4 regions of the Rhodococcus sp. 06-1460-1B genome follow, and region 2 is predicted to be linked to each of the others. Evidence: riboswitches for the same ligand, from Rfam matches in the RefSeq annotation. Region 2 holds a riboswitch; each other region holds the start of a gene.
The links. Region 2 has a riboswitch for S-adenosylmethionine ahead of CH268_RS26420 (bifunctional o-acetylhomoserine/o-acetylserine sulfhydrylase). Riboswitches for the same ligand answer to the same signal wherever they lie in the genome.

Region 1 (7,452 bases), on a different contig from region 2:
GGCCACCGGCGATCACGATCGCCAACAATGCCACCAGAACGATGACGACGATCGGCATCACGCGACTGCGCTGCGGCGGTTCGTGGTTGGGCCCACCGACTGATGTCTCGGCTGGAGGAGTATCGCCCGGCGTCACGCTACCGCCCGCTTCGAGGCCGGCAGTCTCATCGGGTTCTGGATTCTGAGCAGTCATGAACCCGGAGTACCCGGTAGCGCAGCCCTCAATCGAGCTGTGCTCTGGCTATCGCTCCGGCGAACAGTTCCGACACGGCATCGGCGATGACGGACCGGTCGATCTCCTCCGGATCCACCGAATGTTCCACGGCCAATCCGGAGATCAACGCAGCCAAGGACATCGCGAGGCGTCGAGCATCGAACGCCTCCCCCACACCCCACTGCACCGCCCGATCGGCGATCAGTCGTTCGAGCTCGGAGCGGAGGGCACGACGGTCGGTGCGGTAGCGCTCGGCAATCGCCGGGTCTCGGCCCGCAAGAATCCCGAATTCGACGGTCAGTAGCGGCCACCGCGGCTCGGCGACCACCCAGGACGCGATTTCGCCGCCGCCGGCTCCCGCAGCCGCCTGCGGGTCCAGGTCGGACACGTGAGCGAGTACTCGGGCGGCGAGATCGAGTGAGCGCTGTGCCAGCAGTTCGGCGAACAGCCCTTGCTTGGAATCGAAGTTGGAGTACACGGCCCCCTTCGTGAAGCCGGCCCGATCGGCTATGTCGGTGAGCTTGGCCGCCGCGTATCCGCGCTCGGTGAACTCGTCGGCCGCTGCGGCGAGCAGTCTCTCTCGCACATCGGTGCGCTGCGGCCTGCGCTGTGGCTGTGTCGATCGCCACTCTTCTTGCTGCTCGGCATTCACGATACCTAGAGTATTGAATACCTCGGGTATCGACAAGGTCTTCGAGTCTCGACATGTTCAGGAGCACTTTTCATGCGCAAGATGTCACTACTCGCCGCCGCAGTGCTGGTGCTGCAACTCGGCTTCATCCTCAGCTACGTGTCGGCGTTCCATCAGCCGACTCCCCACGCGATTCCGATCGCCGTGGTGACCGAGGCCGGGCTTCCCGCCGGCCTGGACCAGCAGACCGCCGACCGCCTCGACGCCATCGACGGTGCGCCGCTCGACGCGCGTACGGCAGTGGACACCGCCGAGGTTCGCACTCTGCTCCGCGATCGGGACATCCTCGGTGCCTACGTCGTCGGCTCGAGCGGCACCGACACACTGATCACCGCGAGCGCTGCCGGCAGCTCGGTGGCGACCGCCCTCGAATCGATCTTCACCGAGGTCGATGCCGCTCAGGGACGCCAATTCGTGGTGCGTGACGAGATCCCGGTCGGCGTGCATGACAACCGTGGATTGTCCGGCTTCTACCTGTCGGTGGGCTGGGTCGTCGGCGGCTACCTCCTCGCGGCCGCCTTCGGTCTCCTCATCGGGGCACCGACGACCCGACGCGAAACCTGTGTCCACGTCGGCATTCTCGCCGCGTACTCGATTGCCTCGGGCGCACTGGGAGCACTGCTGACCACCCACGTACTCGGAACCTTTGCCGGACACTGGTTTCCGCTCACCGTGCTGGGCACCGGGGTCGTCTTCGCCACCGGACTGTTCACGATGGGCCTGCGAGCCCTGATCGGAGTGGCTGCGGTACCGGCGGCGATCGTGCTGTTCGTCATCCTCGGAAATCCCAGCGCTGGAGGCGCTTTCGGGGCCAACGTACTGCCGCATGTGTACGCGTCGATCGGCCGGTGGATCACCCCGGGCATCGGCACCGAAGGAGTGCGCAGCATCGTGTACTTCTCGGGTGCGGGGGTCGGGCAGCCGGCACTCGGACTGGGCCTCTACATCCTGATCGGCGTGCTGCTGATGGCTGCGGCAGCGGTTCTGCGCCGTCGTCGCAGCGCCGGTGAATCGATGCCGAGCCAGTAAAGTGGCATCCCATGACTGCCACCTTCCCTCTGCCGATGCCCGATCTCGCTGTCCGCACACTCGGCGGCGCAGTGGTGTGGGCGAACGACGAGACGTTCGCCGAGAAGGAAAATCTGATCACACCGGGCAAAGCCGACTACTCGACCGCGACGTTCGGGCACAAGGGGCAGATCTACGACGGGTGGGAGACGCGGCGCCGACGCGAGGCCGGCTACGACGAGGCGATCGTGCGACTCGGAGCTGCCGGTGTCGTATCGGCCGTCATCGTCGACACGTCGTGGTTCACCGGCAACTACCCGCCGGAAATTTCGATCGAGGCCGCCGAGGTGACCGGATTCCCGTCACCGACCGAGCTGTACGACACGGAATGGACGACCATCGTCGCCCGTAGTGCCGTCGACGGCGACAGCGAGAACCGATTCGAGGTCGCGTCCGACGCCCGGTGGACTCACGTCAAGCTGTCCATCTACCCGGACGGCGGCGTCGCTCGGCTGCGAGTACTGGGCCGCGGCGTCCCGGACCCGAAGTTCCTCGCCGTCGGGCCCGTCGACCTGGCCGCGCTCGAGAACGGCGCATACGTGTCGGCCTGCTCCAATATGTTCTACAGCTCCCCCAACAATCTGCTGTTCCCCGGCCCGCCGCGCTCGATGGGCGAAGGCTGGGAGACCTCGCGTCGACGCAACGACGCCAACGACTGGGTGCAGGTGCAGCTCGCCGGCACGGGCCGAATCCGGCTGGCCGAGCTGGACACCAGTTGCTTCCTGGGCAACGCCCCCGGCGCCGCGTCCCTGCAAGGGCGACTGGGCGACGGCGACTGGATCGAACTCCTGCCGCGAACGACACTGCAGCCCGACACTCGGCATCGCTTCGTTCTCGACCACGACACTCCGGTGTCGGAGGTGCGAATGGACATCTTCCCCGACGGGGGAATGGCGCGATTGAGACTGTTCGGTGATCTCGACCTGTCTGCGTAAACGGTCGTGTGGCAATAGGGTTGGGGCATGTCCCGGCTACTTCATCCGAATGCAGCCCACGTTGCCGACACCCTGATTTCTCGTGGTCATCACGGGGTGGTGGTGAACAGTCCCGAGGGCACCCACACCGCCGCCGACGCCGCAGCTGCGTTGGGCGTCGATGTGGGTGCGATCGTGAAGTCGATGGTGTTTCTGCTCGACGACGAGCCGGTGTTGCTCCTGGTGTCCGGGGCTCACAATGTTCATCTCGAGCACACCGGTGAGCGTCTCGGCGGCACGCTCGCCCGGGCCGATCTGCGTACCGCCAAGCACGCCACCGGCCAGCCGATCGGGGGAATCGCTCCGGTGGGCCATCCGACGAATTTGGATACGTTCGTCGATCAGGACCTTGCGGCCCACCCCGAACTGTGGGCCGCGGCCGGGCACATCGACACGATCTTCCGCTCGTCGTACACCGAGTTGCTGCGCATCACCGCAGGTCTGGCGATCGACGTCACCTGAGCTCGAACGACCTAGGAAGCAAGGGTCGGGGCAATTCGGGGTGCGCCGAGGATCGCGTCGACGACGTCGGTGTCGAGGCGGGTGCCGCGCGATTCGAGGAGCGGCAACACTCCCGCGGCCAGGAACGTCGACTGCCGCTCGATCTCGCCGTGTACCTGCAGCGTCACGCCGTCGGCGACGTCGGCCGCGGTGACGTCGGAGATCAAACTCGCCAGTCCCGACGGGGTACCGACGTAGCGGATGGACGACGGGCTTGCCGGCGCGTCGAGTGCGGCGAATTCCCGACGGGCCGTCCTGGCGTCGGCAGCGATGTAGATCTCGAGATCGAGGAAGACCGCGAGATTGTCGGCCGATTCACCGCGGTCGACGGCTTCTGCGTGCAACCGGGTGCGTTGTTGCTGAGCTTCCCGCAGGTCCGAGGCAACGATTCTGATGGTGTTCACCTCGGGCCCGACGGTCAGTTCGGTCCAGACGTCAGCGGATTCGATGGCTATGCGGGTGTGATTGTGCGACATGAGTGGTGGTCCTGATTCGTCGGTCGGGATGCGCATGCGGTCGGAGCGGAGCCGAACTCGAACACGACCCGGACGCAGTGCGGCACAGATCGACATACCTGTTGCACCAGTGGCGATTGCCACGCGACACGACACTCACGGTCATGACGCCATGCTAACTGCCTGTGGGGCTGCACGGGGATCCAACCCCGGCGGCCCCGTCGGCCAGGGCGGGGAACGGCCGACGGTCCGGTACGGGGTTCCACCACCCGGCTTCTTCGGCGTAAGCCCATGTCGGCCCGGACTCGACGAACGCTGCCAACGCGTCGACGAGTCGGTCCACGTCGGCCGAGGAACTGCCGAGACCGATACTGGCCCGCACGGCACCGTCGGCATGACCGAGCCGGCGCAGCAGCGGGTGGGCGCAGAACTTTCCGTCGCGCACTCCGATGCCGTGTTCGGCCGACAGGTACGCCGCCACTTCACCGGGGTCGTGGCCGGCGACGGTGAAGGTGACGATGCCGACGACGTCGGGCGCGTCGGCCCACACCTGCAGCAGTTCGACACCCTTCAGTGCGGCCAACCCGTCCCGCAATCGGGTGGACAATTCCCGCTCGTGCGCCGTCGCGGCATCCTCGTCGAACGACGCGATGGCCTCGCACGCCGCCGCCAGCGCGGCGACTCCGAGCACGTTGGGCGTTCCCGCCTCGTGACGCTGCGGTGCGGGAGCCCAGTCGGTGTGCTCGATCGTCACACTGCGCACGGCACCGCCGCCGGCCAGGTGGGGCTCGCCCGCGTCGAGCCAATCACGGCTTCCCACAAGCACACCCGCGCCGAACGGGGCGTAGAGCTTGTGACCGGAGAACGCCAGATAGTCCACACCGAGTGCGGCGATGTCCACTCGACGGTGCGGAACGAGCTGTGCGCCGTCGACGACGATCCGGGCACCGTGGCGATGCGCGAGATCGGCCAGTTGCTCGATGGGGAGCACTTCGCCGGTGACGTTCGATGCACCCGTGATGGCCAGTAGCGCAGCAGGTTTCGCAGCCAGTTCGGAGTCGAGCCGGGCGAGCGTTTCGGCCAGCGTCGATGCCGCGACCACCACTCGGCGATTGCGCCACGGCAAGAGGTTGGCGTGGTGTTCGATATCGAGCACCACGGTATCCCCCGGCACGCACGCGGCCAACAGATTGAGCGAATCGGTGGTGTTGCGTGTGAACACGACCACTGAATTCGTCTGTGCACCAACGAATTCAGCCACGGTCTCACGCGCCTTCTCGTACGCCGCGGTGCACACCCGAGACGCGTAGCCGGCCCCGCGGTGCACGCTCGAATAGAACGGCAGCAACTCCGCGATCCGATCGGTCACTGCGGACAGCGCAGGCGCGCTGGCCGCGTAATCGAAATTGGCGTAGGTGCACGTGCCGCCGTGAACCAACGGAACCTGCAACTCCGTGCCGGAAACAGGGGCAAAAGGGGTGCAGGGACGGGAAAGTACAGACGTCATGACAGATCAAGCCCTCACGTTCGAGGGACCCGCAACGGAAGATATTCGTGAACGAGTCCGCGCTTGCCGCACCGATTGTTCGGTGTCAGCCTGGTCGTCACCCGGAGCACCCCACCGCGAAGGAGGGTTGCCGACCAGCAAGCCGGGGCTCGATGCTGGTACTCGTGACCGTGGTCAAGACACTGGCAAACCCGCCACGGTTTTGTCAAGCCGGGGATCGCTCCGACACAGCAGTAGGATTTCCGCGGTGGGAAGGCGCGCTCGTTCACCTGCTGGCAAACAGAACGTGAGATAACCAACGGCGCTGCTTTCCCCAGCACCACAAGAGTCATCTGCCAACGAACGAGAAGGACACCCGGTTGCCTGTGCACCAAGAGAACGATCTGCCGGGTTCGAGCACGGATATCGCACCTGCTCCGGCCGCGTTTCTCCGCTCGCCCCTTGCCCCGCCGGCCCGCACACTGATCGACGTACTGCAGGAGACCGCCGATCGCTTCCCGGATGCACCCGCGATCGACGACGGGACGGTGTCGGTCAGCTACGCCGAACTGCTGGACGACATCGCTGAGGGCGCCCAGTGGCTCGCCGACGCCGGTGTCCGGCGCGGCGACCGCGTCGGCATCAGGATGCCGTCGGGGTCCTTCTCGCTCTATGTCGCGATTCTGTCGATCCTCGACGTCGGGGCTGCGTACGTACCCGTCGACGCCGACGATCCGGAAGAGCGCGCCGAATTGGTCTTCGGTGAGGCGCAGGTGACGGCCATCGTCACTGCGGGCGGAATCGCTGCCGGCACCGCGCCGAAACAGAATGCGCCCGAACTGGGTGCCGGTACTCCGGTGCCCGAGCTGCCCACACCCGAGGACGACGCGTGGGTGATCTTCACCTCGGGTTCGACCGGAACCCCCAAAGGTGTTGCAGTCAGCCACCGTAACGCCGCGGCGTTCGTCGACGCCGAGGCCCGCATGTTTTTGCAGAAGGATCCGCTGGGTCCGGGCGACCGAGTGCTCGCCGGTCTGTCGGTGGCATTCGACGCCTCCTGCGAGGAGATGTGGCTGGCGTGGCGGCACGGTGCCTGTCTGGTGCCCGCGCCGCGGTCGTTGGTGCGGTCCGGTTTCGATCTGGGGCCGTGGCTCGTCTCCCGCGACATCAGTGTCGTTTCGACGGTGCCCACGCTCGCGTCGCTGTGGCCCGCAGTAGCGCTGGAAGCGGTGCGGCTGCTCATCTTCGGCGGCGAGGCCTGCCCGCCGGAGCTGGCCGAGCGGCTCGCCGTCGAGGGCCGCGAGGTCTGGAACACGTACGGTCCCACCGAGGCGACGGTCGTCGCCTGTGCGGCGATCATGGACGGCAAGGGCCCTGTCCGGATCGGCCTTCCCCTCGACGGGTGGGACCTGGCTGTGGTCGACGGTTCGGGACTACCCGTGCAGGTGGGTGAGATCGGCGAGCTGGTCATCGGCGGCGTCGGACTCGCGCGGTATCTCGATCCGGCCAAGGATGCCGAGAAGTACGCGCCCATGCCATCTCTCGGGTGGGAACGGGCGTATCGCAGCGGCGATCTGGTCAAGCTCGAGCTCGAAGGGCTCTTGTTCCAGGGTCGCGCCGACGATCAGGTCAAGCTCGGCGGGCGACGCATCGAGCTCGGCGAGATAGACAATGCGCTGCAAGCACTTCCGGGCGTCGGCGGCGCGGCGGCCGCCATCCGCAAGACGGCGGCCGGAAACTCGGTGTTGGTCGGATACCTCGCCAGCACCAATCCCGATTTCGATCTCGAAGCCGCACGCGAATTGCTCGCCGAGCAGTTGCCCGCGGCATTGGTGCCCAGGCTTGCGCTGGTCGACGAGATGCCCACGCGCACCTCGGGCAAGGTCGACCGCAACGCGCTGCCGTGGCCCCTGCCCGGCATGGCAGGAGCGTCCGCGCTCGGTGGGACGGCGGGCTGGGTGGCCGAACTGTGGACCAACATCCTCGGTGCGCAGGTCTCGGACGAGAGCGCCGATTTCTTCGCCAACGGGGGCGGCTCGCTCTCGGCCGCCCAGTTGGTGACG
Region 2 (7,452 bases):
GAGAGCCACCGACAACGTGGCCGGGTCGGGTTCGGTCACCCCGTCGACCATGTTCTCGAGCACTGCACGCAAGGCAGCGATCGGAGTTTTCAATTCGTGGGAGACGTTTCCGATCAGCTCGCGGCGGTACTTCTCGGCGGCTTCCAAGTCGCTCGCCATAGTGTTGAACGCGGTGGCGAGCTCGCCCACCTCGTCGCGGGACGTGGCACGCACCCGGGTCGAATAGTCTCCTCGCGCCATCGCTTTGGCCGCCGAGGTCATCTCCCGCAGCGGCGACGTCATGCCGTGCGCGACGAATTGTGTTGCGGCCAAGGACACGATCAATGCCGCGAGAAGTGTGTAGCGAAACTGCCAGCCGGCCCCGATCCAGAAGACGACGCTCGCCAGCACCAGCACGATGCCCACCACGAGCGAGACCTTGAGTTTGAACGACCGCAAAGGATCGAGTGGACGCGGCAGCATCGGCCTCATCGCGGTGCCTCCACGGCGTATCCGACGCCGTGGACGGTACGAATCAGGTCGCCACCGAGCTTGCGCCGCAGGGCTTTCACGTGACTGTCGACAGTACGACTGCTGGCCGAATCGTCCCAACCCCACAGTTCCGACAGCAGGGTCTCCCTGGACACCGCCGTGCGAGGTCGAGCGGCCAGATACGCCAGGATGTCGAATTCGGTTCTGGTGACGTGGATGTCGCCCGCGTCGGTGGAGACGCGTCGCTCCCGGTGATCGATGTGCACGTCGCCGATTCGAGTGGTGTACTGCTCGGGAGTGACGACGCGCTCGGCGCGCCTGATGAGAGCGTGCACACGCGCGACCAGTTCACGCATGCTGAACGGCTTGCCCAAGTAGTCGTCCGCACCGACGCCCAGCCCGACGAGCATGTCGGTCTCGTCGGACTTGGCCGTCAACATCAGCACCGGTACCGGCCGGGACGCCTGGATGCGTCGGCACACTTCGAGTCCGTCGAAACCGGGAAGCATCAGATCCAGCACCACCACGTCGGGGTCGATCCGGCCGCACACCTCCACCGCGGAGGGGCCGTCGGCGGCAGTGACCACCTCGTACCCTTCGCCTCGCAGTCGAGCGGCAACAGCGTCGGAGATCGTGGGTTCGTCGTCGACTACGAGAACTGTGCGGCTCATGAGAATTGACCCTAGAGGTCGCACATGGAGGACTTCGTCGGGAAATGTGGAGGTTCGGTGAAGGTTGACCTGAAAGTCGAACTAAGGGTGGGCTACCCTTCCTTTCGATACCCGACCTGACGAAAGGCCCACTCGATGCGTACCCGACCACTTCGGAGAACTTTGGCGGTGTGCGCGATCGCGCTGACCACGGCGGGACTACTGAGCGCCTGCTCGAACTCCGACGGCACGTCCGACGGCCCCGACTCCCCCACGACCGCCAGCTCGGGCGTCTTTCCCGTCTCGGTAAAGCATGCGTTCGGCGAGACCGTCGTTCCCGAGGAACCCACGCGCGTCGTGGTGGCGGGATACACCGAACAGGACACGGTGTTGGCCCTCGGCGTGATCCCCGTCGGAGTGACGGAGTGGTACGGCGACCAGCCGTACGCGACCTGGCCCTGGGCTCGGGCCGCGCTGGGAAATGCCCAGCCCGAGGTGCTCACCAACAACGGCGACGGTTTCGAAACCGAGAAGATCGCCGCCCTCGAGCCCGATCTGATCATCGCCACCAACGCCGGTCTCACCGCGGACAGCTACCGGACTCTGAGCAACATCGCACCCACGCTCGCCCAGTCCGACGCGTCGACCGCCTACTTCGAGCCCTGGGACGTACAGGCGGAGAAGATCGGCCGGGCGTTGGGCAAGAAAGCCGAAGTGGACGGACTCATCGACGGTGTGAATCAGAAGTTCGCCGATGCCGCGGCGGCTCACCCCGAGTTCGCGGGCAAGAAGGCGATTTTCTTGCAGAACGCGTTCTACGAGGGCAAGGCCATCGCGTACCAGGACGGTTTGAGCACCGACTTCCTGACGAAGCTCGGTCTTGTGATCCCCGACGACATCGACGCGTTCGTGCCGGCCGACGGCAGTGCGCAGGCGAGCATACCGCTGGAGAACCTGTCGGTCCTCGACACTGCAGACGTGCTGATCTGGGGAACGGAGAACCCGGGCGATCGCGGCCAGTTGGAGAAGGAACCGGTGTACAACGCTCTGCAGCCGGTGAAGGACGGCAACCTCGTCTTCACCGATGGGGTGACGGCGGGGGCGATCTACTTCACGAGTGTGCTGAGCCTGCCGTACGTGATCGACAAGGTGGCTCCGGCACTCTCCGAGGCGCTCGGCGGCACCGCCACCACCATCACGTCCTGACTCATGCCGCGGAGCGCTTCTCCATCCACATGGCGACGGACAGAACGCCGAGGCCGGCAACAGCGAGACCCGAGCCGACGGCGGCCGGTGCCGTGTAGCCGAGACCTGCGGCGATCACCGCGCCGCCCACCGCGGCTCCGATGGCATTGGCCAGGTTGAACGCCGCGTGGTTGAGTGACGCGGCGAGAGTCTGCGCGTCCTCCGCCACGTCCATCAGACGGGTCTGAAGTCCGGGGACGACGGACGAGCCGGACGCGCCGATCAAGAACACGAGAAGCAGCGCGGTCACCGGGTTGTGAGCCGCGACGACGAAGACGGCCAGGGACACCGCGGTCGCGGCCAGCCCGATGAAGGTGCCTTTGAGCTTGTACTTGTCGGCCAACCAACCGCCCGCGTAGTTGCCGGCAACCATGCCGAGGCCGTAGATCATCAAGGCCACCGGAACCAGTGCACGGGCAAGGCCTGCGACGTCGGTCAGGGTCGACGCGATGTAGGTGTACACCGCGAACATGCCGCCGAATCCGACGATGCCGACGAACAGGGTCATCCACACCTGGCCACGGCGGAGGGCACCGAGCTCGGTGATCGGGCTGGTGGTCGGCATGGCGTCGAGTCGCGGCATCCACAGGACGAGTGCACTGACGGTGAGCAACCCGATCACGGCGACGAGGGCGAATGCGCTTCGCCACCCGAGGGCCTGGCCGATCCAGGTCGCCACCGGTACACCGACGACGTTCGCCACCGATAGACCCATCATCACCATCGCGACGGCCTTGGCTCGTTTGCCCGGCTCAGCGAGGTGCGCCGCCACCAGTGCGGCAACGCCGAAATACGCGCCGTGCGGCAGACCGGCCACGAACCGGGAGGCCACCAACTCGTTGAAACTCGGCGCGAAGACCGTCCCGAGATTGCCGAGAGTGAACGCCACCATCAGCGCCAGCAACAACATGCGCCGAGGAACACGCGCCGCAAGAGCGGCGATTGTCGGCGCACCGACGACGACGCCGAGCGCGTAGGCGGAGATCATGTGGCCGGCCGACGGCTCCGATATTCCCATCGTCGTCGCGATGTCCGGGAGCAGGCCCATCGACGCGAATTCGGTGGTGCCGATGCCGAAGCCGCCGATGGACAGGGCCAGCATGGCGAGCCTGCGGCGGGTCGAGTGCGGTCGATGGCCGACGCTCAACCCACTCGACACCTTGCCGCGCACGGCGCTGACGTTTCTGGCGAGAGCGGAATCGGTGACAGTCACAGCAGAACAACCTTCGTAAGCAATCGGATTACAGAGCGGGCCAGGGGCTGGTGGATCGACGACCTGGTAAATCGACGACCTGGTGGATCGATTCAGTACAGCCCGACCGGACGGCACAACGTTCGTCGTGTTCATTGTCTTCCCCGAGGCGACTCGTTTTCGAGTCGTCGGGCGGTGATTGTCCTCACCAGAGCATCTGCTCGAGGGTCGTGAGCGCCCTCGTTCCCCCGAGACACCCGTACCCGCTAAGATTCCTGCCAGGTCATGAGTGCCAGCATCGAGCCCCGGCTTGCTGGCCGGCAACCCTCCAACCGCGGTGGGGTGCCCCGGGTGAACGACCAGGCCGATGCAACACATCCGTGTCGTATCGACAAGCGCGGGTCCGCTCCGAAGCGGACCCACTGATCTTCGGTCCCCACGGGCCGAGGCATGTCAGGAGGTTCTCATGTGTTGCTGTACCGATACGCCCCGTAACGCTCGAGTTCTCGAGCTTCATTCGACAGAAAACACGTCTGAGAAAACGGAGTATCACCAGCCATGACCGATTCGACCCCCGACGTCGTCGACGCCACCGGAGCACCCACCGAGGATCCGTTCACCGATCCCGCAGCCGACTGGAGCTTCGAGACCAAGCAGATCCATTCGGGTCAGACACCGGACGGCACCACCAGGGCTCGTGCGTTGCCCATCTACCAGACCACCTCGTACACGTTCGACAACACCGATCACGCGGCCGCACTGTTCGGCCTGGCGGAACCGGGCAACATCTACACCCGCATCATCAACCCCACGCAGGATGTCGTCGAGCAGCGCATCGCCGCTCTCGAAGGGGGCGTCGCAGCGCTTCTGCTCGCGTCGGGCCAGGCAGCAGAAACGTTCGCCATTCTCAATCTCGCCGAGGCGGGCGATCACATCGTCTCGAGCCCGCGGCTCTACGGCGGCACGTACAACCTGTTCCATTACACGCTTCCGAAGCTGGGGATCACCGTCTCGTTCGTCGACGATCCGGACGATCTCGAGCAGTGGCGCGCGGCCATCACACCGTCGACCAAAGCGTTCTACGGTGAGACGATCTCCAACCCGAAGAACGACGTTCTCGATATCCCCGGCATTTCGGCGATCGCCCACGAGAACGGCATTCCGCTGATCGTCGACAACACCGTCGCGACGCCGTACCTGCTGCAGCCGCTGAAGCACGGTGCCGACATCGTGGTGCACTCGGCGACGAAGTACCTCGGCGGTCACGGCACGGCGATCGCGGGCGTCATCGTCGACGGCGGAACGTTCGACTGGACGCAGGGCCGTCACCCCAACTTCACCACCCCGGATCCGAGTTACCACGGTGTCGTCTTCGCCGATCTCGGCGCTCCGGCCTTCGCCCTGAAGGCGCGGGTGCAGTTGTTGCGTGACATCGGGGCTGCTGTGTCACCCTTCAATGCGTTCCTGATCAGCCAGGGCCTCGAGACGTTGAGTCTTCGAATCGAGCGGCACGTGGCGAACGCGCAGAAGGTGGCCGCCTTCTTGGCCGGTCGCGACGACGTCGTCTCGATCAACTACGCCGGACTCGAGTCCTCGCCCTGGTACGAGCGCGGGCAGCAGCTGCTCCCGAAGGGGCAGGGCGCGATCATCGCGTTCGAGCTGAAAGGAGGAGTGGACGCGGGCAAGAAGTTCGTCAACGCTCTCACTCTGCACAGTCATGTGGCTAACATCGGAGACGTGCGTTCTCTCGTCATCCATCCCGCGTCCACCACGCATTCGCAGTTGACCCCGGAAGAGCAGTTGGCCTCCGGCGTCACTCCCGGCCTCGTGCGTCTGGCCGTCGGTATAGAAGGAATCGACGACATCATCGCCGATCTCGAGGTCGGCTTCCGCGCGGCGGCGTCTTGAGCCACAGTTTGAACACAGGCGTTCGTCCGGAGGCGGTCCTTCCGTCTCCGGACGGGCGGTTGGGAACCGTCGACATCGGTGGTCTCGATCTCGAGAACGGTTCTCATATTCCGCACGTGACCGTGGCGGTGCAGCGTTGGGGCGAGATGGCGGCCGATCGCAGCAACGTCGTGCTCGTCGAACATGCGTTGACCGGTGATTCCCACGTTTCGGGACCGCCGGATGCCGACCACGTACTGCCCGGTTGGTGGAACGGGATGGTCGGCCCGGGCAGCCCCATCGACACCGACGAATGGTGTGTCGTGGCCACCAACGTGCTCGGCGGATGCGGAGGCACCACCGGGCCGAGCAGCATCTCCCCCGACGGCACCCCGTACGGTTCTCGCTTCCCGGAAATTTCGATTCGCGATCAGGTGGCGGCAGAGGTCGCGGTTGCCGATGTTCTGGGCATCGATCGGTTCGCCGCCGTCGTGGGCGGGTCGATGGGCGGCATGCGCACCCTCGAATGGATTGTGGGACATCCGGATCGGGTGGGTGCCGCGCTGGTGCTCGCCGTCGGTGCCCGCGCGACAGCAGACCAGATCGGGACACAAACCACCCAGATCGCCGCGATCAAGGCCGATCCGGGTTGGCTCGGCGGCAATTACCACGACACCGGCACCGCCCCGACCGCCGGACTCGGAATCGCTCGTCGCATCGCGCATCTGACGTACCGAACCGAGAGCGAACTCGACATTCGGTTCGGAAACTCTCCGCAGAACGACGAGGATCCGTGGGCCGGCGGCAGGTACTCCGCGCAGAGCTACCTCGAGCATCAGGCCGCCAAACTGGTCAATCGATTCGACGCGGCGACGTACGTTCTTCTGAGCGAAGCGATGAACCGCCACGACGTGGGCCGAGGACGCGGCGGAGTCGCCGAAGCCCTTGCGTCCGTGCCGGTTCCGACCATCGTCGGGGGCGTCGATTCCGATCGCCTCTACCCGCTTCGACTGCAGAAAGAAATTGCGCGTGAACTCCCACAGTGCCGGGGGCTCGAAGTGATCCAGTCGCGAGACGGCCACGACGGATTTCTCACCGAGGCCGATTCGGTGGCGAAGTTGCTGGCCGAGACGATGGAGCTCGCCCGCCTCGGACGGCGCTGACCCGAGTCGATCGGTCTACGTCAGTCCGTCCCCAGGGGATCGATCGACAGCGACAGAAAGACGATGGCACCGCCGACGCCTCCCAGCGCCAACACGTCGAATCCCCTGCTGCGCACCTTCAGGGTGCCGACGCGTGACTCGGGTAGGCACAGTCGCAGCAACGCTGCCACCACCGCTGCGCACCCGAAGATGAACGACCCGCGCCGCCAGCGGTCGGCGAGAACCAGGACCAGCGCGGCGAGCACGATGATCGACACCACGACCATCGGTAGATTCCGAGCGAGCGCCGCTCGGAGACCCGGCACGTGATCGCCTCGCGCATCCTGTACGTCGTTCACCTCGGCTCGCTCAACTCTGGGCCGCAGTGCGTTCGGCTCGCTCCACGACATTGGACAGCAGAAACGCGCGCGTCAACGGCCCGACTCCACCGGGGTTGGGCGACAGGAAACCGGCCACCTCGGCGACGTCGTCCGCGACGTCTCCGCGCAATCCGTCCTCGGTGCGGGTGACCCCGACGTCGAGCACAGCCGCCCCGGGCTTGACCATGTCTGCGGTGATCAAACCGGGAACCCCGGCGGCCGCGATGACGATGTCGGCGCGGGAGACCTCTGCGGCAAGATCACGAGTTCCGGTGTGGCACAACGTGACCGTCGCGTTCTCCGAACGGCGGGTCAGCAGCAGTCCGATCGGCCGGCCCACCGTCACACCGCGGCCGATGACCACAGCGCGCGCCCCGTCGAGTGCGACGTCGTAGCGACGCAGCAGGTGGACGATGCCCCGCGGGGTGCACGGCAATGCGGCGTCCTTGCCCAGCACCAAGCGGCCGAGGTTGATCGGGTGCAGA
Region 3 (7,452 bases), on a different contig from region 2:
GACTCCGATCGCGGCATTCTCGCTGAGCTCCACGGTTCGGTGTCGGCACCGGTGGCGGATGCTCTCGCTGCGGCTGCGGAACTGTGCAGACAATCGGCCGATGAGCCTGTGACCGCCGGAGACTGGGCGCTACTCGGACGAGCACTGGCGTGGCTCGGCCCCGGCGGTTCCGATATCGATCGCGCGTTGCTTGCTGTGGGAGAAGAATTGACACTGATCGGTCTCGACGGTGCGGAACAGGACTTCTCGGTCGCGACCTGGCTCTGCATGGACGTCCTCGTCCGATTCGCTCATGCCGGCGAAGCGATCGACTACTGGGTGCACCGCGTGAATGCGCCAGAGTTGAACAAAGTTGCGTCGCATGATGATTCGAGATCTTGCGCGAGTGGGAGCGCTGGACTGGCGCTGGCCGTCTGAACGGTAGGCGTCGGTCCGACCGCGCTTCTCGCGTCTGTTATCGGCGGGTTTTCCTACCCCGGTTGGCAACCGGGGCGATGCTCTCGTAGTATCGGAAACTGTAGGACCATCCAGAGCGACCGAGAGACCTGGCTCTATGACGTCGCAGCAACCCCCCGCTCGTCGGGTGAGGGTGCTACCGCCGGGACCGATGGAGGATTGCACGTGAACACCCGAGTTGCCGCAGGCTTCGTCAACGGTTGCCGCCGTCTCCATGTCGATCTGTGCCGCCTCAACGGTTCGACCTGTCGCAGCTGACATTTCGTCACAACTCGTCCTTCACACCTCACCTCATCATCTGCGCGCACTCCTTCCTGGGCACACCCAGCTCGGATGCGGGATCGTGCGCGCGATCGACCAGATATCGGAGACACCTACGTGTCCACTCGTCCTGCATTCCTGGTGGCCGGCCTGATCGCCACTACGGCCACAGTCCTCGCCGGATGCGCCGGTGGTGCCGCCACCACGGCCGCCGACGCCGGTCCGGCCCAGTCCGGCGGAACTTTGCGTTACGGCTTGTCCGGGGCCCCGACCTGCTCGGATCCCGCCCAGTCCGGCACCAACCAGACCATCTACGTGACCCGTCAGGTCGTCGATTCACTCACCGATCAGAACCCCGAAACCGGTGAGATCGAACCGTGGCTGGCCGAGCGGTGGGACGTGGGTCCCGATGCGAAATCCTTCACATTCACGCTGAAGGACGGCGTCACCTTCAGTGACGGCACGGTGCTCGACGCGGCGGCGGTGAAGGCGAATTTCGACGCGATCATCGGCCTCGGTGCAGCGAAGGCACCGTTGGCGGCGAGCTATCTGACCGGCTATCAGAGCGCGACGGTGGTCGACCCCTCGACGGTGCGCATCGACTTCGCAGCACCGAATGCGCAGTTCCTGCAAGCGAGTTCGACACCTCAGCTCGGAATTCAATCCATCGCGACCTCGGCGCAGTCGGCCGAGTCGCGGTGCTTGGGTACCAATATCGGATCGGGACCGTTCACCTACGCGGACTACCAGCAGGACCGTTCAGTCAGTCTGGCCAAGCGAAGCGGATACAACTGGGGTTCAGCGGTATTCGGTCACACCGGCGAGGCCTATCTCGATCGCATCGAATTCACCATCGTGCCCGAGTCGGGCGTTCGCACAGGAAGCTTGTCCTCCGATCAGCTCGACGCCGTCAGCGACGCGTTGCCGCAGGACGCTCCGCAGATCGAAGCGACCGGCGGCCGAATTCTGACCACCTCGAACCCGGGAGTCCCGTTCGGCATTCAGCCCAACGTCACTCGCGGGGCGCTACAAGACCCCGCCGTCCGGACGGCCCTGGTACCGGCGATCAACCGTCAGGAACTCGTCGATACCGTCCTCGGGCCCGACTTCCGCACGGCGACAAGCACGTTGGCCAGCGCCACCCCAGGTTACGTCGAACTCGCCGATGTCACCTACGATCCCGAGAAGTCGAAATCGCTGCTCGACGACGCCGGCTGGGTTCCCGGTGCCGACGGAATCCGTGAAAAGGACGGGCAGAGGCTGAGTTTCGAGGTCATGTACTCCGCAGTGTTCGCTGGCAACCAGGCGATCCTGGAGTTGACGCAGCAGCAGCTACGTGCGGTGGGCGTCGACCTGCAGCTCGAGTTGGTCTCGACGTCCGAGGCGACAGCACGTCAGGGCACCAAGGACTACGACTCCACGTACTACAACAGCACCCGCGCCGACGGCGACATTCTGCGCACCACGTTCGCCGTGGACGGACGTAACCTGAACGCGCGCGGCCCGATTCCCAATCTGGATGCATCGCTGACCGATCAGCTCTCGACCACCGATCTAACGGCGCGCAACGACATCCTCGCCACCGCTCAGCAGCAGGTGCTCGACAACGGACTGTGGATCCCCACCATCGAGCTGTCGCAGGCCGTCGGCGCGGCGTCGAAAGTGCAGGACCTGAAGTTCGAGGCCTCCGCTCGACTGCAGTTCTTCGATACCTGGCTGAGCGCATGATCCGGTACCTCGGGCAGCGCGTACTGCAGGCAGTGGCAGTGCTGTGGGCCGCGTTCACCATCTCGTTCGGCGTGCTGTTCCTGCTGCCCTCGGACCCGGTCAGTCTCGCTGTCGACTCTGCCGGTTCGGGCACACCGGTCGACGCGGCGGCCGTCGCAGAATTGCAGGCCCGCTACGGTTTGGACCAGCCGGTGTGGGTGCAGTACTGGCATTCGCTGACCGGGGCTGTGCAGGGCAATTTCGGATTGTCCATCGCCACCGGACAGCCGGTGACGACGGCGATCCTCGATGCCGTGCCGAGCACGCTCGGCCTCGCAGGCACCGCACTGGTATTGGCGGTCGTGTTCGGGTCGGCACTGGCGTATGCCGCGACGTACACCCGAACGCCGTGGCTCGAGAATCTGTTGTTCGCACTCCCGCCGCTCGGGGTGGCTGTACCGACCTTCTGGGTGGGACTGCTGTTGCTGCAACTGTTCTCGTTCCAGTTGAGGTGGTTCCCGGCCTTCGGTGACGCCGGAGCGGCTGCACTGGTGTTGCCTGCGGTCACGTTGGCATTGCCGACCGGTGCGGTCATCGCTCAGGTGTTGGCCACCAGCATGTCGACTACCTGGAAGCAGCCGTTCGTCGATGTTGCTCGCGCCAAGGGCGTCTCGCGGCTACGGGTGCAAACGCGGCATATAGCGCGGCTGTCGTCCATCCCGGCTTTCACGATCGCGGGTGTGTTGGTGGGGACGCTGCTCGCCGGATCGGTCGTCGTCGAGACGGTCTTCTCGCGGGCCGGAGTGGGACGGCTGACCCAGACCTCGGTGTTGGCCCAGGACATTCCGGTGGTGCAGGGCATCGTGGTGTTGACCTCGCTGGTGTTCGTCGTGGTGAACCTGGCCGTGGACCTGCTGTATCCGCTGATAGACCCGCGCATCGTGCGCGAGTACAAGCCTGCGCGCGCAGTCGCGGAACCGGAGAAAGCGCATGTCTGACATTCTGATTCGTGATCTCCAGATTCAGGCGGAGGCGTCGCCCAAGGCAGAGTCGGTGCCGTCGACAGCTCGTCGTCGCCGGGTTGTGACGAACGCCCTGAAGCACGTGTGGCTTACCTCGTCCGCGCTCGTGTTGCTGCTCGCGCTGGGATTCGCACTCTTCCCCTCCGTGTTCGCGAGCGGAGACCCGTTGGTGGGCGTGCCCGCCGACAAGCTCCAGGCCCCCAGCACGTCACATTGGTTCGGCACCGACAACATCGGCCGTGACGTCTTCACCCGCGTGGTCCACGGCTCCGGTCTGTCGTTGACTGCGACACTGCTCGCGGTCGGGATCGCACTGGTCGTCGGATCGCTCGTCGGCCTGATCTCCGGGGCAGTCGGGGGCCTCGTCGACGCCGTGCTGATGCGCATCGTCGATGTGCTGCTCTCGATTCCGACGCTGCTGCTGTCGCTGGCCCTGGTCACAGCGCTCGGCTTCGGAACCGTCAACGTTGCCATCGCCGTGGGGGTCACCCTCATCGCCAACTTCGCCCGGGTCATGCGGTCGGAGGTGTTGCGTGTGCGTCGATCGCTGTATGTCGAGGCGGCGTACGCCTCGGGTGTGCGATGGTTCGACGTCTTTCGCCGACACATCCTCCGCAACTCGTACGGTCCCGTGATTGCCCTCGCAGCAGTCGAATTCGGTATGGCGGTCCTGGCGGTCTCGGCGTTGAGCTTCCTGGGATTCGGCGCTGTTCCGCCTACACCGGAGTGGGGATCGCTGATCTCCGAGGGTCGGAACTTCCTCGCCACCGCCTGGTGGATGACCACCTTGCCGGGCCTGGTGATCGTGGCAGTCGTGCTGTCCGCGCACCGTCTCGGGCACGCACTCGAGAGGCGATCCGAATGAGCCCCATCCTCGAAGTCGACAACCTCACGGTCGGCTACGGCACGACGACGGCCGTGCGCGGAATTTCGTTCACCGTCGAACGCGGCGAGGTACTGGCCGTCGTAGGCGAATCCGGTTCGGGAAAATCCACCACGGCCCACGCGGTCATCGGCTTGCTGGCCGGCAACGGCCGGATCCGAAGTGGCTCGGTGACCTTCGACGGCCGGCGCCTGGACACCGCATCGGACAAGACACTGAATCGCCTGCGCGGTCGGCATATCGGGCTCGTCCCGCAGGATCCGACCACCTCACTGAACCCCGTCGTACGCGTCGGAGACCAGGTGGCCGAGGTGCTGCGTGTGCACGGGTTGGCAGATCGGCGTACCGCGAAGCTCGAGGCGATCCGCATTCTCACCGACGCGGGCCTCGACAACCCCGAGGTGCGGGCACGCCAGTACCCGCAGGACCTGTCCGGTGGGCAGCGGCAGCGGGTACTGATCGGTATCGCTCTCGCGTGCCGCCCCGAACTGGTGATCGCCGACGAACCGACCAGCGCCCTGGACGTCACCGTGCAACGACGCATCCTCGACCATCTGGACGCCCGAATTGCCGAGACGGGTGCCGCAGTTCTGTTGATCACGCACGATCTGGGCGTTGCGGCCGATCGCGCCGACCGGCTGGTCGTCATGAGTGGTGGTGAGATCGTCGAAACCGGTCCGACTGCAGAGGTGTTGGCGAACCCCACCCATCCCTACACACAGAAGCTGCTCGCGGCCGCGCCGTCTCTGAACTCGACGCTCCGTCCGGCCAGGACGGGTGCGGGCGATCCAATTCTGTCCGTCTCGTCGGTGTCGAAGCGTTTCGCCATCGGACGAGGCGTTCACCTGGATGCGGTGCGAGACGCCACGATCACGGTCGAGCGGGGTCGAACCGTCTCTGTCGTCGGCGAATCCGGTTCGGGGAAGTCCACCCTGGCGCGTATCGCGATCGGCCTGGAAACACCCTCCGCGGGCACGGTCACGTTCGACGGAATCGATGTCACCGGCCTTCGTGGCACGGCGAGGCGGGAGCTGCGGCGTCGAGTCCAGATCGTCTATCAGAACCCGTACGCATCACTGAACCCGAAGTTGCGCGTCGGCGAGATCGTGCGAGAACCGCTGGACGCGTTCAAGATCGGGACGTCCCGAGACCGCTCGGCGCGTGCCGCGGAACTGCTCGACCAAGTGGCTCTGAGCAGTGACCACCTGGCGCGTCGCCCGGCCGAGTTGTCGGGTGGTCAGCGTCAACGCGTCGCAATCGCTCGGGCACTGGCGTTGGCACCGGAGGTGGTGGTGCTCGACGAGCCCGTATCGGCCTTGGACGTGTCGGTGCAGGCACAAATTCTTTCGCTGCTCGGCGATCTGCAATCCGAGTTCGGTCTGAGCTATCTGTTCATCTCGCACGACCTGGCCGTGGTTCGCCAGATCAGCGACACCGTGGCTGTGATGCAGTCGGGTGTGATCGTCGAATATGGCAGCACCGCTTCGATATTCGACAACCCCCAGCAGGAATACACCCGCGAGTTGCTCGCGGCCATCCCAGGAACAGTGACACAGAGAGTGGGTACCGGTGTCTGACAAGCTTTTCGTCACGGCAATCGAACCGAGGGGAACCGGCGCACATCCACAGGCGTGGCGGCGACAGGATTCTCGCGCCGAGGAAGTGTTCACCGCGGCATTCTGGATCGATCAGCTCCGCGCGGCAGACCGGGCCGGAATCGATCTGGTCTTCCTCGCAGACTCTTTCGCTTCCCGGACCCTCGAGGCGGTTGCCGTGGCAGCCCGGGCTGCTGCGCTCACCGAACGCATCGGTTTGATCCCGACGGTCACCGTCACCCACACCGAGCCGTTCCACATCTCCAAGCAGATCGCGAGTCTGGACTTCGCCTCACACGGTCGCGCAGGTTGGCAGGTCGAGGTGTCCGGCGGCGCGGAGCAGGCAGCACTGTTCGGGCGTAAGGGCGAGCAGGACGAAGAGAGCCTGTGGCAGGAGGCCGACGAGGCCATCGAGGTCGTCACTCGGCTGTGGGACAGCTGGGAGGACGACGCCGAGATTCGAGACGCTGCGACGGGTCGGTTCGTCGACCGAGACAAGTTGCACTACATCGACTTTCAGGGTGAGCACTTCTCGGTCAAAGGGCCGTCCATCACGCCGAGGTCACCTCAAGGACAGCCACTGGTAGCAGTGCGCGCCCACTCCGCCGAATCCACCGCGGTAGCGGCCGCCAGAGCGGACATCGTGCGGATTGCTGCAGACTCGATCGAGGGCGCAGCTGCCCTCGCGGCGCGTGTTCGGCGGGCCGTCGTGGCCGAGGGCCGCGACCCGGTGGACGTGTTCGTGCTACTCGACGTCGAGACCTTGGTGTCGGAGACCGCGGCCGAAGAATTGGCGCAGCTCGACAACTGGGCAGGCCGGGTACGTACGCCGCAATCGCTGCAGTACGTGGGCGACGTCGCCGGGCTGAACTTGCTACTCGGAGCGGCCGAATCCGCGGGACTGGACGGGGTCACCCTCGTGCCGCTCGCGCTTCCGTCGGGAGTGAAGACACTCCCGGCCACGGACAGCAGAACCGGAGCGACGGTGCGCGAGCGCCTCGGCCTGGCTCGTCCGACAAATCGTTTTGCAGCACCCGAAAGGAACAGTCGGTGACGATCTCGAAGCGGACCAAGAAGCAGATCCACCTCGGCGCGCATTTCCCTGGCGTCAACAACACCACCGTCTGGACCGACCCGGCGTCGAAGAGCCAGATCGAATTCGATTCGTTCGTCCACCTGGCCGAGTCCGCAGAGCGTGGGCTGTTCGACTTCTTCTTCCTCGCCGAAGGTCTGCGATTACGCGAGCATCGCAACAAGATTCACGATCTCGACGTCGTCGGCCGCCCGGACACGCTCACGGTGTTGAACGCGTTGGCATCGGTGACGACGAAGCTCGGACTCGCCGGGACGATCAACACCACGTTCAACGAGCCCTTCGAGCTCGCCAAGCAGTTCTCTTCGCTGGACCACCTGTCCGACGGGCGCGCGGCGTGGAACATGGTGACCTCGTCCGACGCGTTCACCGGAGAGAACTTCCGACGCGGTGGCTACCTCGACCGGGCCGACCGCTACGTGCGAGCGAACGAGA
Region 4 (7,452 bases), on a different contig from region 2:
CGATCACCAGGGTGGCACCATCGCGTGCCAGGCCGCGGATGACCTCGAGAACCTCTCCCACCAATTCGGGGTCGAGCGCTGACGTCGGCTCGTCGAACAGAATGACTGTGGGACGCAGGGCAAGTGCACGCGCGATGGCGACCCGCTGCTGTTGTCCGCCGGAGAGTCGTCGCGGATAATCGTGGGCTTTGGCGTGCACTCCGACTCGTTCGAGGAGAGCCAGCGCCTCGGGTTCGACCTCGGAGCGCGTGCGCTTCTGCGCCGAGATCGGGGCCTCGATGACGTTCTCGAGCACCGTCAGGTGCGGGAAGAGGTTGAAGTTCTGGAACACGAAACCGATCTGGGAACGCTGCCGCAGAATCTCCCTGTTGCTGAGTTCGTGCAGTTTGTTGCCTTTGCGCCGATATCCCACCAGATCACCGTCGATCCGGACGGTGCCCTGGTCCACCTTCTCCAGATGGTTCAGAGCGCGCAGCAGGGTCGACTTGCCCGAACCCGAGGGGCCGATAATCGCGGTCACCTCACCGGGACGTACGAGGAGGTCGACGCCTTTGAGCACCTCGAGCCCGCCGTAGGACTTGTGGACGCCGCGCACCTCGACCGCGTATCTCGTTGCGGCAGTGGATGTGGAGGCATCGAGAGTGGTCATCGGGTTGCCCCTCTCGGCGCGAAGGGGACGTTGGAGAGCTTGTGGCGAATCTGCTGGATCGGCGTCAGCGGAATGTTGCGTACCGCGCCCTTGGCGTAGTGCCGCTCGACGTAGAACTGCACGATCGACAGCACCGACGTCAGAATGATGTACCAGACGGTCGCGACCATGAGCAGCGGAACCACGCGCCCGTTGCGTCCGTATATGACTTGCACCTGATAGAACAATTCGGCAATGGCCATCACCGACACGATCGACGTGCCTTTGAACAGACTGATCACCTCGTTGGCTGCGTTGGGGAGAATCCCTCGCATCGCCTGCGGCAGAACGATCTTGAAGAACTCCCGCCTCTTCGGAATACCCAGCGCTGCTGCAGCTTCGAGTTGCCCCTGGTCCACGGAGATGATGCCGGCCCGAACGATCTCGGCGGAGTAGGCCGCTTGGTGCAGGGCCAGGCCGATGATGGCCGCCGTCGATCCACTGATGACGCTGTTGACGTCGAATTGAAAGAAGCTGGGACCGAACGGAATTCCCAAAGACAGAGTCTGGTACAGGTACGCAATATTGAACCAGAACAGAAGCTGCACGATCAACGGGATGGAACGGAAGGCCCAGATGTAGAACCAGGAAATAACCTGCAGCACAGGATTGTCGGACAGCCGGGCCACCGCCAGGCCGATACCGATGGCGAAACCGATCAGCGTTCCCCAGAAGGTGAGCTGGATGGTCAACCACAGCGCCGACTTCACCGATGCTGCAGTGAAGTACTGCGCGAAGGTGCCCCAATCCCAGCCGGGGTTGGTGACGAAGCCGTGCAGGAACTGACCGACCACGATCAGCGTTGCGACCGCGATCACCCAGCGCCACGGGTGCCACGTGCGTGCAACGACGAGCTGTTCGTCGGGAATGTCGTCCGTCGTATCCGCAACGGGACGAGAGTCGAGTTGAGTCACCGGAACCGCCGGGTCGGATGGGCAGCGATCATCGCTGGGTTGCCTTTCGAAGATTTCGTGCTGTGAGTACGCCGATCGGTCAAGCGTGCGTACAGATACCGATGTTCATCGGGCGTGCCTCCATCGGTCCTGGCGGTAGCACCCACACGCCGTATGGCGGGGTTGCTGCGACGTCATCGAGCCAAGGTCTCTCGGTCGCTCTGGATGGTGACAGGAACGTACAGAACAATCTATCGAAAAGTCAAGTGCACGTGCGCATTCGGTTACAATCACTATGATTTCAACCCTTGCCACCGACGATGTTTGCCGAGTGTCAGCTGAATATGCCCCGGCACCGAGCCGCCGGATTCGACGCGGGCCGCTGGATGTGAAGAACAGGTCTTCGGACCGGAACCGGGAGTTGCGCACTACTCGTGAGCCACTCGATCACCGATTAGGCTTGTCGTGTGCGACTCGACATACGGCGTAGTGGAGTGTGGATCGACGCCGTGGTCGTCGCTGCGATCGTCACCGCGGGCTGTGTGGCAGCCGGAATCACCCATGATTCGCAACCCGAGGTCGAGGACATACCGGGTTGTGACGTCGTTGTTCCCGCCGGCGAGACGTTCTCCTTCCTGACCGGTTCCTACCCAGGCACGTACGACAACCCCGACTACCCGTGGCTGACGGCCGAGAAGGCGTCGGCGATGTCGGAGTCCTTGGTTCGCTCCTTGCCCGCAGACGTCGAAGTGCAGTTCGCGTCCCCCTCGAATTCACTGGTGTTCCAACCGATACAGATCTACTCGAAGAATGCCGAACTGTCGGGCGGCATGACCGTAGAGGACATCAGTGGGGACAGCACGGCATCCGGGGTTGTCGATCGTGCAGGAGTCGCTGCACCACTTCGGGTCTCGGCAGAGGCGTGGGACGATGCGATTCCGCCGTGCACCGAGGGATCGGTCGACGAACGGACCACGCTGCCCGACGGCACCGTCGTCGATGTGCTGGATGCGGTGTCCGAGTACGACGGGGTATCGACGCATCGACGCACAGCGACCGCATACTTCCCGGACACCACCGTCCACGCACGGACTTCGAACGAAGGAGCCGAGGCCGAACTCCCCCTCGAGGCCGACGAGCTCCGCGACATCGTCTCGAATCCCGAACTGCGGGTGAGCGCACGCGTCCCCGAAGGTACGAAACCAGCGCGAGCCGACTGTGGATCACCGCGCGAGTTCCCCGTTCCCCCACTCCCACGCGATGTGGTCGAGCGCATCGGATCGGCACTCCAGACGCAGTGGGAAACCACGTTTCCGAACACATCCACCGATGTTGCTGTGGGCGACCTGATGCCAGGTCGCTCGGGAAGCGGAAGCGCCTGCAATGCAGTCGTTCTCACCACCTCGCGCGGCACCGCACAGCTGAACGTCGAGATATCCCTCGAGGACAACAAGGATTGGCCCGACGATCCGGACGCGGTGCGCAGTGTTATACCCGACGGCACCGTGGTGACCCGCAGGTCCGACCTGCGCACGATAGGGACGGAACCGACCGAGTGGCTCAGTGTGCTCAGACCGTCGAACACGGTGGTGCAGTTGCGTTTCGACGACACCATCGCAGTCGATTCGCTCGTCGAGCTCGCAACCGCCCCCGGGTTGGATCTGTAGAGGGTCGACGAACTCCACCACCCTCGTGCGAGAATTCGACCCATGCACGTGCGGAAAGCCAGGATCGGTGACGATGGCTTTCGAAGAACGCCGCGCTATCGGCAGCTGAACGCAGCGAGTGTCGTCTTTCTCGGTTCGCTGGTCGTGATCGGCACTTTCCAAGCGGCCGACACGTCCGATTCGATACGTCTGGCCGCTCACAGCGCCATCCTCGTGGCGGTCGCAGCCGCAATTCTGTACGCGCTCAGGCGAACCGACCGAAAGCCGACCTGGCTTCTTCCCCGTACGACACTGATTCTGTTCGGTCTCGGCAGTCTCGTGTGTGTCGCCGCAGGCGACTATCTCCCTGCTGTGATCGCCGCGATCCAGGCTGTGATCCTTCCGCTGTTCATGCTGGACGACCGAGTGAACGCCCTCTATCGGTACACCCCCGACGTGTCCTGAACCGCGACCTCGAATCACCCTGATTCCAACCCTTGCCTCGCGCCCGCGACGCGGCGAGAGTTCCTGGCGAATGGCCTTGTGCGGGAGCAGTCTCGCGCAGCGTCGACGAAAGGAATGGGTCGCCACGATGCCGAACGAATTTGCCCCGTCGAAGAACACCGCAATTGCCATGATCGAACGCAGGATTTCCTCGTCTGCCGCCGAATCCTGGGACTGGCAGCTCGACGCACTGTGCCGGGGTCAGGACTCGGAGATCTTCTTCTCCCCCTCTGGTGAGGGGCGAACGGCGCGTCGCCAACGCGAGGATCGCGCCAAGCAGGTGTGCGCAGGCTGCGGAGTGCTCGACGCCTGCAAGCGGTTCGCGTTGGCAGCCAACGAACCGTTCGGAGTGTGGGGCGGCATGACGGCCCGCGAACGGCTGGTGCATCGGGCCAACTCGCGACGCGACCACGAGCGGCGGGCGAGTTAGGCCGCGACCAGAAGATGGTCCGCAGGTCGCCGGATGGTCCACAATGGAGGGGTGACCGATATCGAGAAGCCCCTGCCGTGGACGTACCTGATGGACATGGACGGAGTTCTGGTCCACGAGGATCACCTGATCCCCGGTGCCGACACGTTCCTCGCCGAGCTGCAGGCCAACGAGATCCCGTTCATCGTGTTGACGAACAACTCGATCCGCACCCCACGTGACCTGCGCGCACGTCTCGCATTCACCGGCTTGGACATTCCGGAGAAGTCGATCTGGACCTCGGCTCTCGCCACCGCCACCTTCCTCGGCAATCAGCGGCCCGGCGGCAGTGCGTATGTCGTCGGCGAGTCCGGTCTGACCACCGCGCTGCACGACATCGGTTACACCCTCACCGACTCCAGCCCCGACTACGTGGTGCTCGGGGAGACCCGAACGTACTCGTTCGAGGCCATCACCACCGCCATTCGTCTCGTCGAGAAGGGTTCACGCTTCATCGCCACCAACCCCGACGCGACCGGTCCGTCGCGCGAGGGTTCGCTGCCCGCGACCGGTTCGGTCGCCGCACTCATCACCAAGGCGACGGGCAAGGAGCCGTACTACGTAGGCAAGCCCAACGCGTTGATGATGCGTTCGGCTCTACGCGCCATCGGCGGGCACTCCGAAAACACGCTGATGATCGGAGACAGGATGGACACCGACGTGCTGTCCGGCCTCGAAGCCGGATTGCAGACCATTCTGGTGTTGACCGGCATTTCGACCGTGCAGTCCGTCGAGCAGTACCCGTACCGTCCGACGAAAGTGCTCGATTCCGTCGCAGACCTGGTGGGCCGCACACAGAACCCGTTCTGATGAAGCTCCGATTCGTTCTGTCTCGGCAGGATCATCACGTCGTCGGCTTGGGAGTGCAGCAACAGTTTCCGGACGTCGCCGACGCAGTCGCGGCGGTACAGCAAGGCCGAAACGTCGTCGGGGTATTGCCTTTCGACATGTCCGACGCCACCGCGCTGATCGAGCCGGCGGAGTTCTACCGACGCGCCGGTGCGTGGGCGGTACCGGACGCACAGCCGCCGCTTCCGTCCGTCACCGTCGTACGCCAGATCCCCGACCCGGACGTGCACGTCGAACGGGTACGCGAGGTCGTGCGGCGTGTGAAAGCCGGTGTCGCCGAGAAGATCGTGCTCGCACGAGCGATCGAATTGGCCGCAGAGTCGCCCATCGATCCGTCAGCGGTGTTGAGCGCGTTGGTGACTCGCGATCCGATGGGAAACGGCTTTTTCGCAGACCTCTCGCCCACAGACGAGCCCGGCAGACATCTCGTCGGCGCAAGCCCCGAACTGCTGGTGCGCAAACGCGGGAACGTCGTCAGCTGCCATCCCTTCGCCGGGACTGCCGCGCGCTCCACCGACCCCGACGAGGACGCGCGTATCTCGGCGGCACTGGCGGCCAGCGCGAAAGACCAGGCCGAGCATCGCTTCGTCGTCGACGAGATCAAGGCAGCACTGGCGCCGTTCTGCGAGACACTGGACGTACCCGCGACACCTCAGCTGAGCAGCACTCCGCAGCTGTGGCACCTGTCCACGCCGATCGTCGGTACGTTGGCCGACCCGTCGACGTCGGCCCTCGACCTCGCATTGGCGCTGCATCCCACCGCTGCCGTCGCCGGTGTTCCCCGCGCCGCCGCCATGCGAGCGATCACCGAGATCGAGGGATCCCGCAGCTTCTATGCCGGTGCGCTCGGATGGACCGACGGCAGCGGGGACGGTGAATGGATGGTCGCGATCCGGTGCATCGAACTCACCGCCGACGGCCTGTCCGGTACCGCCACAGCCGGCGGCGGCATCGTCGCCGACTCGGACCCCGACGCCGAACTGGACGAAACCACGGCAAAGTTCAGAACGGTACTCAGCGTCTTCGAGAACTGACCCAGCTACTTCAACGCCTGGTCCAGATCCCCGATCAGGTCCTCGGTGTCTTCGAGACCGATGGAGATCCGCACGACACCATCGGTGATGCCCACTGCGGCACGACCTTCCGGCCCCATCGCGCGGTGCGTGGTGGTGGCCGGGTGGGTGATGAGCGTCTTGGAATCGCCGAGGTTGTTCGAGATGTCCACGATCTTCAGGCCGTCGAGCAACTCGAAAGCACGCTGCTTGCCTGCGCCCTCGGGGGCATCGAGCTCGAACGTGACGACCGTGCCGCCGCCCGACATCTGCGACGTCGCCAGCTCGTACTGCGGATGTGACGGCAGGAACGGGTATTTGACCCACCGCACCGCCGAATGCCCTTCGAGGAACTCGGCGATCTGCAGCGCGGAGTTCACCGAATGCCGCACACGCACCGGCATTGTCTCGAGCCCCTTGAGCAAGGTCCAGGCGTTGAACGGGCTCAGGGCAGGTCCGGTGTGCCGCATCAACGTCTGTACCGGACCGTCGATGTACTCCTTCGATCCCAGGATCGCACCGCCGAGCACCCGGCCCTGACCGTCGATGTGCTTGGTGCCGGAATACACCACCACGTCGGCACCGAGTTCGAGACTGCGCTGCAGCAGAGGCGTCGCGAACACGTTGTCCAACACCACCGTTGCGCCGGCGGCGTGCGCCATCTCGGACACCCGCCTGACATCGACGAGCGACTGCATCGGATTGGACGGGGTCTCGAAGAACACCGCGGTCGTCGGCACCGACAGCGCCTGCTCCCACTGCTCGAGGTCCTCGCCGTCGACGAAGACGGTCTCGACGCCCCAGCGCGGCAGAATCTCGTTGCACACCACGAAGCAGGAACCGAAAAGGCTACGCGCAGCGACCAATCGATCACCGGCCTTCAACAATGCGCCGAGCGCGGTGAACACTGCCGACATTCCACTCGACGTGCCGAAACAAGCCTCGGCACCCTCGATCAACCGCAACCGCTCCTCGAACATCTTGACCGTCGGGTTGCCGTAGCGCGAGTACACGAAGTGATCGATGTCACCGGTGAACGCCCGCTCGGCGGCACCGGCACTCTCGTAGACGAAACCCGAAGTGAGATACAGCGCTTCGGCGTTCTCGTCGAAGCCCGATCGCATCAGACCGCCCCGAACTCCCAGCGTTCCCTGACCCACACCGTCGGGTAGCGGCTTCTGAAAACCCCCGCCTCTGGGAATGTTCGTCACGACTGCCTCCAGGGCAACCCGACCGCACGCCACCCCACGGCACCGCGGTGGCCGTCGGCATCGGTGGCACCTTCGAAACCGTCGAGCACGTTGTAGGACGGGCCGATTCCCGCAGCCGTGGCGGCCTCGGCCGCACCGAT

Region 1: it holds a riboswitch for S-adenosylmethionine, as region 2 does, so the genes downstream of both, CH268_RS15360 (aminotransferase class V-fold PLP-dependent enzyme) here and CH268_RS26420 (bifunctional o-acetylhomoserine/o-acetylserine sulfhydrylase) in region 2, are expected to answer to the same signal.
Region 3: it holds a riboswitch for S-adenosylmethionine, as region 2 does, so the genes downstream of both, CH268_RS19645 (ABC transporter substrate-binding protein) here and CH268_RS26420 (bifunctional o-acetylhomoserine/o-acetylserine sulfhydrylase) in region 2, are expected to answer to the same signal.
Region 4: it holds a riboswitch for S-adenosylmethionine, as region 2 does, so the genes downstream of both, CH268_RS19680 (amino acid ABC transporter permease) here and CH268_RS26420 (bifunctional o-acetylhomoserine/o-acetylserine sulfhydrylase) in region 2, are expected to answer to the same signal.

What each region holds. Positions count from the first base shown of each region.
Region 1 covers NZ_NOYS01000026.1:189,006-196,457, reverse strand. The annotation lists gene CH268_RS15390 (DUF6480 family protein) at 1-193, opposite strand, end outside; gene CH268_RS15385 (TetR/AcrR family transcriptional regulator) at 222-800, opposite strand; gene CH268_RS15380 (hypothetical protein) at 939-1,934, shown strand; gene alc (allantoicase) at 1,946-2,908, shown strand; gene CH268_RS15370 (YbaK/EbsC family protein) at 2,936-3,409, shown strand; gene CH268_RS15365 (hypothetical protein) at 3,421-3,924, opposite strand; gene CH268_RS15360 (aminotransferase class V-fold PLP-dependent enzyme) at 4,079-5,410, opposite strand; SAM riboswitch class IV at 5,465-5,580, opposite strand; gene CH268_RS15355 (Pls/PosA family non-ribosomal peptide synthetase) at 5,776-7,452, shown strand, end outside.
Region 2 covers NZ_NOYS01000043.1:267,920-275,371, reverse strand. The annotation lists gene CH268_RS26440 (HAMP domain-containing sensor histidine kinase) at 1-471, opposite strand, end outside; gene CH268_RS26435 (response regulator transcription factor) at 468-1,142, opposite strand; gene CH268_RS26430 (ABC transporter substrate-binding protein) at 1,278-2,327, shown strand; gene CH268_RS26425 (MFS transporter) at 2,329-3,468, opposite strand; SAM riboswitch class IV at 3,840-3,962, shown strand; gene CH268_RS26420 (bifunctional o-acetylhomoserine/o-acetylserine sulfhydrylase) at 4,117-5,466, shown strand; gene metX (homoserine O-acetyltransferase MetX) at 5,475-6,608, shown strand; gene CH268_RS26410 (DUF3017 domain-containing protein) at 6,629-6,874, opposite strand; gene CH268_RS26405 (bifunctional methylenetetrahydrofolate dehydrogenase/methenyltetrahydrofolate cyclohydrolase) at 6,957-7,452, opposite strand, start outside.
Region 3 covers NZ_NOYS01000033.1:274,892-282,343, reverse strand. The annotation lists gene CH268_RS19650 (hypothetical protein) at 1-417, shown strand, start outside; SAM riboswitch class I at 521-614, shown strand; gene CH268_RS19645 (ABC transporter substrate-binding protein) at 835-2,445, shown strand; gene CH268_RS19640 (ABC transporter permease) at 2,442-3,422, shown strand; gene CH268_RS19635 (ABC transporter permease) at 3,415-4,311, shown strand; gene CH268_RS19630 (dipeptide ABC transporter ATP-binding protein) at 4,308-5,906, shown strand; gene CH268_RS19625 (LLM class flavin-dependent oxidoreductase) at 5,899-6,978, shown strand; gene CH268_RS19620 (NtaA/DmoA family FMN-dependent monooxygenase) at 6,981-7,452, shown strand, end outside.
Region 4 covers NZ_NOYS01000033.1:287,020-294,471, forward strand. The annotation lists gene CH268_RS19675 (amino acid ABC transporter ATP-binding protein) at 1-649, opposite strand, end outside; gene CH268_RS19680 (amino acid ABC transporter permease) at 646-1,506, opposite strand; SAM riboswitch class I at 1,720-1,813, opposite strand; gene CH268_RS19685 (hypothetical protein) at 2,049-3,248, shown strand; gene CH268_RS19690 (hypothetical protein) at 3,291-3,692, shown strand; gene CH268_RS19695 (WhiB family transcriptional regulator) at 3,820-4,161, shown strand; gene CH268_RS19700 (HAD-IIA family hydrolase) at 4,195-5,010, shown strand; gene CH268_RS19705 (isochorismate synthase) at 5,010-6,083, shown strand; gene CH268_RS19710 (O-succinylhomoserine sulfhydrylase) at 6,089-7,312, opposite strand; gene CH268_RS19715 (rhodanese-like domain-containing protein) at 7,309-7,452, opposite strand, start outside.